2 regions of the Pseudomonas sp. PS02288 genome follow, and region 2 is predicted to be linked to the other one. Evidence: predicted binding sites of a transcription regulator. Region 2 holds the regulator's gene; the other holds the start of a gene.
What was found. Region 2 encodes FliA, which starts transcription of late flagellar genes. Its sites were predicted from a motif close to CTAAAGTTTNNNNNNNNNNNGCCGNTAA; they were not measured.
Positions count from the first base shown of each region.

Region 1: the regulator FliA is predicted to act here: its motif matches at 3,129-3,156, upstream of QMX85_RS12125 (methyl-accepting chemotaxis protein).

Region 1 covers NZ_JASCPA010000026.1:6,856-11,557, reverse strand. The annotation lists gene QMX85_RS12140 (TRAP transporter substrate-binding protein) at 1-418, opposite strand, end outside; gene QMX85_RS12135 (LysR family transcriptional regulator) at 637-1,587, opposite strand; gene QMX85_RS12130 (OprD family porin) at 1,862-3,073, shown strand; gene QMX85_RS12125 (methyl-accepting chemotaxis protein) at 3,202-4,702, shown strand, end outside.
Region 2 covers NZ_JASCPA010000001.1:154,541-159,242, reverse strand. The annotation lists gene QMX85_RS00725 (protein phosphatase CheZ) at 148-942, opposite strand; gene QMX85_RS00720 (chemotaxis response regulator CheY) at 962-1,336, opposite strand; gene fliA (RNA polymerase sigma factor FliA) at 1,416-2,165, opposite strand; gene fleN (flagellar synthesis regulator FleN) at 2,162-2,995, opposite strand; gene flhF (flagellar biosynthesis protein FlhF) at 3,048-4,373, opposite strand; gene flhA (flagellar biosynthesis protein FlhA) at 4,386-4,702, opposite strand, start outside.

The DNA.
Region 1 (4,702 bases), on a different contig from region 2:
ACCTGATGCCCTGTTTCTGCAGGCGCGCCTCGATGGCCGGGCGGCTGACGTCCCACAGCTTGTGCGCTTCGGGAAAGCTGCGGGCCAGGAACGGGACGCTGTCGACCTCGAAGATGGGGTCTTCGTTGCCGAGCACCGACATCAGGACGTCGCCCAGCTGGACCTGGCCGGTTTGCACGGCGCGCTTCACTTCAGGTCGCTTGAACAGTATCGAGTTGCTGTGCAGGCGAATCTGCAGATCGCCGGCGGTGGCGGACTCCACATTCTTGGCGAAGTCCCTGGCGACCTCCGTGATGTGGTTGCCGTCGGGTTGCTCGACGGTCATGTTCCAGCGATCGGCGGCCTGGCCGGCGAAAGAAGCGAGGCCGAGCACGCAAGCCAGGGCGGCAAGACCGAAGCGTGAAGGAAATGCCTTCATGAGTATCTCCGTTAATAAGGGGGCTGGGATGAACAGGTGCGGTACGGGAGTGATTCGAGTCTCGGTACAACCGCCAAGGCTGTCCAGCTAGAAAAATCGGCACGCAACGATCAAAAAAGCTTATGTCGCGAAACAAGGCACTAGCCGGGGCAAATGCACCAAACAGATACAAAAAGGGGCTCCCGGCACCCGGCAGCCCCTCCTCCGATCGGTCGGGCTCAGGCCGATATGCGCACGCTGGAAAGGTCGGGCCGGGAAAGGATGACGAAGCCCGAGCCGATCTGCCGGGCATAGTCGTCGAGTACGTCCTGAGCCAGGTCGACCACCTGCTCGACCGTCTCCAGCCCGACGCCCGTACGCCAGGTGGCGACGATGCTCATCTGCGGCGGATGCGGAACGTTGTCGAGCACCTTGAGCTGCCCCGCCTGCAGCTCGGTGCGCACCAGCGGGGCCGGAAGCGCGCCGATGCCGAAGCCGTCGCCGACCAGGCGCGTCATCGCCGCCAGCGAGTTCACGCAACTGATTCGCGGCGAGCCGATGTTGCCGGCATGCAGCATGTTGAGAATGTCCTGATGCGGCCGTGAGTTCTTCGAGAAGGTGATGATGCGCTCGCGGGTCATCTCCTCCAGCGACGCATAGGGACGGTCGTAGATCGAACCGGCCGGCACCACCCACCGCACCGGATAGCGGGCCATCTCGCGGTTGCGCACGCTGTCGGCGCAGACCTCATCGGTCTGGAAGATCACGTCCAGATAGCCCTTCTGCAACTGCTCGATCAGGTTGCGCGCGGTGTCCGCGGTCAGCTCCACCTCCACCGCCGGGTAACGCTCCATCAGCCGCGATACGAAAGGACTCAGCCAGGTGTGAATGACGGTATCCATGGCGCCGATGCGCACGCAGCCACGGACGTTGCTGGCGTCGCTGATCGACTGCTTGAGCGCCTGCATGGTGTCGATCATCTGCTCGGCGTATTCGAGCACCCGCTGACCTTCGGGAGTCAGTGAAACGCCCTTCGAGTCGCGCAGGAAAAGCCGCGCGCCAAGCTCGTCTTCGAGCGCCGCGATACGGCTGGATATCGAGGCCTGGGTGCTGAACAGCTTCTCCGCCGTGAGGCGAAAGCTCTTCAGCCGGGCGACCCAGACGAAGGTCTCGAGAAATCTCAGATTCATACCGTTCAACCACCCTGCAGCTCGATTTCGGAAGGCCGCGGCGAGCGCCCCGGTTGCCTTGCGACTGCAGGTTGCATGCCGCGAAAGCCGGCGGAAGGCATTTCGGCGCATCGGATTTTCTTATCGCCTGCGCGTGTTTTTTCTAGCTGGACGCGCTTTCCCGCTGTTTCCAAGAATGCGCCGGCGGTACAGGAGCCCATGACAAAAAATCACACGATCGCGCCCTGCCAGGCAGCTCAGAGATGCTGCGCGCACTTCCAAGGAGACACATCGCATGACCGCGAAATACCGCATGGTAGCCCTGCTACTCGCACTTCCGGGTGCCGCCAACGCCGACTTCATCGCCGACAGCAAGGCCGGCCTCGAACTGCGCAATTTCTACTTCAACCGCGACTTCCGTCAGGAAGGCGCCCGTGACAAGGCCGAGGAATGGGCACAGGGTTTCCTCCTGCGCATGGAGTCCGGCTATACCGAAGGAACGGTCGGCTTCGGCGTCGATACCCTGGGTATGCTCGGCTACAAGCTCGACTCCGGCGATGGCACCGCCGGAACCGGCTTGCTGCCTGCCGACCTCTCCGGCGGCTCGCAGGACGAATACTCGAAGCTGGCGCTGACCGGAAAGCTCAAGGTGTCGAAAAGCACCCTGAAGGTGGGCGCCCTTGCCTTCCGCAGCCCGATCGTGTCGAACAACGACACGCGCCTGCTGCCGCAGACCTTCCAGGGCGTGCTGGCGAACAGCCAGGAAATCGACAACCTGACGCTGCAGGGTGGCAAGATCAACCGCATCAAGGCCAACAGCTCGAGCGACTACACCGAGATGAGCGCCAACCGGATCGGCGGCAACAGCGACTCCTTCGTCTTTGGCGGCGGCGAGTACAAGCTCACTCCCGAGCTCACCACGGGGCTGCACTACGGCAACCTCGAGGACATCTACAAACAGGCCTACGGCACCCTGGTGTACCTGCATCCGCTGGGCGAAAACCAGTCGATCAAGACCGACCTGCGCTATGCCAGGAGCCAGGAGGACGGCAGCTTCCGCGATATCGACAACAAGGCGTTCGGCGCCATGTTCACCTATGCCCTGGGTGGCCATTCGTTCGGCGCGGCCTACCAGAAGATGAGCGGCAGCGACCCGTTCCCGTACATCGCCGGCAGCGACCCGTTCCTGGTCAACTTCATCCAGATCAACGACTTCGGCAACATCGACGAGCGCTCCTGGCAGGTTCGCTACGACTACAACTTTGCCGCCATCGGGATTCCCGGACTGACTTTCATGACGCGCTACGTGTCGGGTGACAACGTCGAGGTCAACGGCGCCCACGACGGCAAGGAATGGGAGCGCAACATGGACATCGCCTACCTGTTCCAGAGCGGTCCGCTGAAGAACTTCGGGGTCAAGTGGCGCAATGCGAGCGTGCGCTCGAACTTCGGCAACGACTTGGACGAGAACCGCCTCATCCTCAGCTACACCCTGCCGCTCTGGTAGTAAGCCCGCAGGCCGGCGATGCCGGCCACTTTTCGAGGGGTCGGCAGACTTTTTCTTTAAGTCTGCCGATTTGCGGTCGATGTCCTGTGGAGTGATTTCCTCTCAATACAACCTACCCGAGGCCTTCTATGTCGTTTCGGCTGTCGTGGAAACAGAAATTTCGCCTACTCCTCATCACCATTCTCGTCGGCCTGACGCTGATGGCTGCCTCGTCGCTGTGGACCAACCAGCGCCTGGCGCAAACGCTTCAGGCTCGGCAGCTGGCTACCAGCTATGCCAGCGCGGCGACCAATCTGCTCAACAACTGGCTGAAACTCGAAGCGCTACGCCGCCAGCTCGGCGTCAATAGCGAGGCACGCGTGCGTAAGCAACTGGAAGACGTTCGCGCCCTCAACGCGCAACTGGTCACCCAGGCGACGCCGCTGAACGACCCTGACATCCTGCAGCGCGCCGAGCGGCTGCAGGCATCGCTCGACGAAAACCTCACCACCCAGGAGCGCTGGCTCGAGCAACGCCGGCAGCTTGGCCTGAGCGATAGCGAGGGATTGCGCAAGACGGCGCTGGAGGCGGCCCAACCGCTGGCCGCAATCAGCATCACGCTGATTCAGCCCTTCATCGCGGACGCCCTGACGAGCCAGCGCAGCTACCTCACCGAATTCGATCCGCGCTACGCCGAGCAGACCCGCATCGCCCTCGCCAAGCTCGACAAGCAACTGATCGAGCTGGACTGGAAGGACAGCAAGATCGGCGAAGGTGCCGATGCCTTCGCCAAGTCCTTCGACAAGCTCGAGGCCCTGATCAGCCAGATCGCCGCCAGCCAGAAGGCGCTGGCCAGCCAGGGCGAGCAGATCGAGGATCAGGTCGACCAGCAGCGCATCGCCCTGCGCGACGGCCTGCTTGCCAAAGCCGAAGCGCAGGCGAGCAATGCCAGGCAGCTTTCCTATTGGGTACTTGGCATAGCCTTTTGCGCGATCGCCCTGTTGCTCCTGGTCTCCCTCACGCAGGCCTCGCGCACGCTGTTGACGCAGCTTGACCGCGTCATCCAGCAGCTCGCGCGCGTGGCCGCGGGCGATCTGACCGCCACCCTCGACATCGGCGACAACCCGAAGGACGAGTTCAACCGGCTCGGTGAGGGTGCCAATCGCATGACCCGCGGCATCGCCGGGCTGATCGGTCAGGTGGTCGATGGCAATCGCCAACTCGGCCAGTTGCAGCGCCACCTGAACACCGCCATGCAGCAGCTCGAGGAGAACAGCCTGCAGGTGGAAGCGCAGACCGAACAGGCGGCGTCGGCGTCGCAGCAGATTTCCGTCACGGTGGGCGAGATGGCCCGCCGCGCCTCCGACGTCAACGACGCCACGCTCAAGGCCAACGAATCGGCACAACTCGGCGCCACGGTTATCGTCACCAGCGTCGAAAGCATGCGCCGGCTGTCGCAGCTGATTCAGGACACTCACCGGCAGGTCAACCAGCTGATTCACTCCAGCACCCAGGTCAGCGGCATCCTCGACGTGATCAACGCGCTGGCCGACCAGACCAACCTGCTCGCGCTGAACGCCGCGATCGAGGCCGCGCGCGCCGGAGATGCCGGGCGCGGTTTCTCTGTGGTCGCCGACGAGGTGCGCTCGC
Region 2 (4,702 bases):
CGCGAACCGCGTTGAGCCGCAGGGACGGGGCGCGTTTTTCGCAGGCCGGCGTCACTCGTCGTTCATCTGGAGCAACCAACTTCTCTCCTCCTTCCTTGCCCTGCGAAAACGCCTAGGTCGTGGCCGTAACCAAAACGTCGACGGGTCCTAGAATCCAAGACTGGATAGCAGATCGTCGACATCGTCCTGACCGGATACGACGTCATCACGCTTATCGGCATGAATCTGCGGACCTTCACCCCGGGAGGACTCTTTTTGTTGTTTTTCTTGCTCGGCACGCAGCCCTTCGTGGTCGTGCTTGATGCCGGCGAAACGATCGACCTGGCTGGCCATGAGCATCAGCTTGAGCAGATTGCTCTCGACTTCGGTGACCAGGGTGGTGACACGCTTGATCACCTGACCGGTGAGGTCCTGGTAATCCTGCGCCAGAAGAATGTCGTTCAGGTGGCCGGAGAGCTTGGCGCCGTCCCGCTCGCTGCGCGCGAGGAACAGCTCGACACGCTTGGCCAGCTCGCGAAAGGCGTCAGCCCCGATTTCGCGGCGCATGAAGCGCTGCCATTCGACGCTCAGGCTCTGGGCCTCGTCGGCCATGCCGTTGACCACCGGCGCGCACTCTTCCACCAGATCCATCGTGCGGTTGGCCGCACGCTCGGTCATCGTCACCACGTAGGAGAGACGCTCGGTGGCATCGGAGATCTGCGACACTTCCTGCGCGTGCGGAACACGGGGATCGAGCTGGAAGTTGACGATGGCATTGTGTAGCTCGCGGGTGAGCTTGCCGACTTCCTGGTACAGACCGCGATCGCGGACCTGATTCAGTTGATGGATGATTTGCACCACATCAGCGAAGTTGCCTTTTTCGAGGCTTTCGGTCAGCTGACGGGCATGGGACTTCAGGGTCGACTCGAAGTCATCGCCCATAGAGATGTTGTCGTGATCCATAGCGCCCTCGAGGCGAACATCAGCCGTTGACCCGCTCGAAGATCTTTTCGATCTTCTCTTTCAGTACCTGGGCCGTGAAGGGTTTGACCACATACCCGTTCACGCCGGCCTGGGCCGCCTCGATGATCTGATCGCGCTTGGCTTCAGCAGTCACCATGAGCACGGGAAGGTGCTTGAGTCGATCATCGGCGCGCACCGCACGCAGCAGATCGATCCCGGACATGTTGGGCATGTTCCAGTCGGTGACCAGGAAGTCGAAGCTGCCGCTGTGCAGCATCGGTAATGCCGTGGTGCCGTCGTCGGCCTCCGCGGTATTGGTGAACCCCAGGTCACGCAGGAGGTTCTTGATGATCCGTCTCATCGTGGAGAAGTCGTCCACGATGAGGATTTTCATGTTCTTGTCCAAGTCGACCTCCGTACAATCCCAAACGCCGCCTCGCAGCGCGCGCCTCGCAAGCGTGAAACCGGCTGCCTCAGTGCGCGCGCCATTCAACCAGACGTGCCCGCAAACGCGCGGCACACTGGCTGTGCAACTGGCTGACGCGCGACTCGCTGACCCCCAGCACCTCGCCGATTTCCTTCAGATTCAGTTCTTCGTCGTAGTACAGCGAAAGAACCAGCCGCTCGCGTTCCGGAAGATTGGCGATGGCGTCGGCCAAGGCCCCCTGGAAGCGGTCATCCTCCAGATCGCGAGCGGGTTCGTAATGGGTGAAGCTACCGTCCTCGTGCAGGCCCGAACCGTGCTCGCCTTCCTGCAGGAGGTCGTCGAAGCTGAACAGTCGGCTGCCCTGAGTGTCGCTCAGGATGCCGTAGTACTCTTCAAGACTCAATTTAAGTTCGGCCGCAACCTCTTGATCTTTAGCGTCTCTGCCCGTTCTCGCCTCGACGGCGCGGATGGCGTCGCTGACCATGCGGCTGTTGCGATGCACGGAACGCGGAGCCCAGTCGCCCTTGCGCACCTCGTCGAGCATCGCCCCACGGATACGGATTCCGGCGTAAGTCTCGAAACTGGCGCCCTTGCCCGAGTCGTACTTCTTGGCAGCCTCGAGCAGGCCGATCATTCCGGCCTGCATCAGGTCCTCCACCTGCACGCTGGCCGGAAGCCGGGCCAACAGGTGGTAGGCGATCCGCTTGACCAACGGTGCATAACGCTCGATGAGCTGAGTTTGCGAGTCCTTCGCCTGCGATTTGCTGTACATACGAAGTCCACTGGCGGCTGTCATACGGGTGAGTCTGCGGTAGTCGGTTTAACCAGACGCTCGACGAAAAACTCGAGGTGACCGCGCGGGTTGGCCGGCAATGGCCAGGTGTCGACTTTCTGCGCGATCGCCTTGAACGCCAGCGCACACTTGGAGCGCGGAAAAGCTTCATAGACAGCGCGCTGCTTCTGTACGGCTTTGCGCACCGACTCGTCGTAAGGCACGGCACCCACGTACTGCAGGGCGACGTCGAGGAAGCGGTCGGTGACCTTGGTGAGCTTAGCAAACAGATTGCGACCTTCCTGGGGGCTGTGCGCCATATTCGCCAGCACCCGGAAACGGTTCATGCCGTAGTCGCGGTTGAGCAGCTTGATCAGCGCGTAGGCGTCGGTGATCGAGGTCGGCTCGTCGCAGACCACCACCAGCACTTCCTGGGCGGCACGGACGAAGCTGACCACGCCGTCGCCGATGCCGGCCGCGGTGTCGATGACCAGCACGTCGATGTTGTCGCTGATGTCGCTGAACGCCTGGATCAGGCCGGCGTGCTGCATCGGCGTCAGCTGCACCATGCTCTGGGTGCCGGAAGCGGCGGGCACGATGCGCACGCCGCCAGGGCCTTGCAGCAGGACGTCGCGCAGGTCGCACTGGCCGTCGATGACATCGGCCAGGGTGCGCTTGGGCGAAAGACCGAGGAGCACGTCGACGTTGGCCAGACCCAGGTCGGCGTCGAGCAGCATCACCCGCCGGCCGAGGTCGGCCAGGGCCAGCGACAGGTTGACGGACACGTTGGTCTTGCCAACGCCGCCCTTCCCACCGGTCACCGCGATCACTTGAACTGGATGCAAACTAGCCATTTCTCTTACACCTTGTCTGCGACTGAGCAGGCAACTGTCTCTCGACGGTCAATTAGCCGACGCGACGCGCCGAGTTGTTGTAGAGGCCGGCGAACATGTCGGCCATTGCATCTTCACTGGGTTCTTCCGGGGCTTGCAGGGCGACGGCGCGGCTCACCAGCTGATGGCTGCGCGGAACGTGCAGATCATCCGGGATTCGCGGGCCATCGGCCAGATAGGCTACCGGCAGACGCTGGCTGATTGCCAGCCCGAGCACTTCGCCGAGGCTGGCCGCCTCGTCCAGCTTGGTCAGCACACAACCGACCAGGCCGCAACGCTTGTAGCTATGATACGCGGCCTTGAGCACCTGGCTCTGGCTGGTGGCCGCCATGACGAGGTAGTTCTTCGACTTCAGGCCGCGGCTGGCGAGTGCTTCGAGCTGCATGCGCAGGGCCGGATCGTTGTTCGGCAGGCCGGCGGTGTCGATCAGGATCACGCGCTTCTTCGCCAGCGGGGCGATGGCCTGGGTCAGCGAGCTGCCCGGATCGACCTGGGTCACCGAGACGTTGAGGATGCGGCCGAGGGTCTTGAGCTGCTCCTGGGCACCGATGCGGTAGCTGTCCATGCTCACCAGCGCCACATGCTGGGCGCCGTACTTGAGCACGTAGCGCGCCGCCATCTTCGCCAGGGTGGTGGTCTTGCCCATGCCGGCCGGGCCGACCAGGGCGATCACGCCGCCCTCTTCCAGCGGTTCCTGGGCCGGAGTCTTGATCGCGTGGGCCAGGTAGGCGAGAACCATGCGCCAGGCCTGACGCGGCTCCTGCACCTGGCCGACCTTGTCCAGCAGCGCGCGGGCGATTTCCGCCGGCAGGCCGAGGCGTTGCAGGCGACGCCAGAGGTTGGCCTGCTGCGGACGCTGACTCTGCATCTGGGTCCAAGCGAACGAGCCGAGCTGCACTTCGATCAGTTCACGCAGGCCATTGAGTTCGTGGCGCATGGCATCCAGCGCGCGCGAATCGCCGGCCGGAGCGGCGGTGACGGCGGCCGGCTGTACCGGGGCCTGCGGACGCGCGGTGACCTTCGAGGTCGGCAGCTCCGGGGCAACCAGCGGCTCGTTGGCGAACAGCTGGCGGTCCTTGACCACTTCGCCAGCGGCGCGCACGGCCAGTTCGGCGTGGGCCGACGCGATCTTCGCCTGGGTCTTGCGCAGCTCGGCCTCAAGCTCGGCGTTCGGCTGGCGAACCGGCTCGGACGGCATCTGGTAGTCGAGCGCGGCAGTCAGCTCCACGCCGCCGGCAACCCGGCGGTTGGCGATGATCGCGGCATCGGCCCCGAGCTCATCACGAACCAGCTTCATGGCTTGACGCATGTCGGCGGCGAAGAAGCGTTTCACTTGCATGGCCTGTTAACCTCAATTTTGTCCCACGGTGGCGACGATGGTGACCTGCTTGTTGTCCGGGATTTCCTGGTAGGCCAGTACGTGCATGTTCGGCACGGCCAGTCGAGCAAACCGCGAGAGCATCGCCCGGATCGGACCGGCCACCAGCAGGATCGCCGGCTTGCCCATCATCTCCTGACGCTGCGCCGCTTCCACCAGGGAACGCTGCAGCTTCTCGGCCATGCCAGGTTCGAGGAGGATGCCATCCTCGGAGCCCTGACCGGCCTTGTGAAGACTATTCAGCAATATCTGTTCCAACCTTGGGTCGAGCGTGATAACAGGCATCTCCG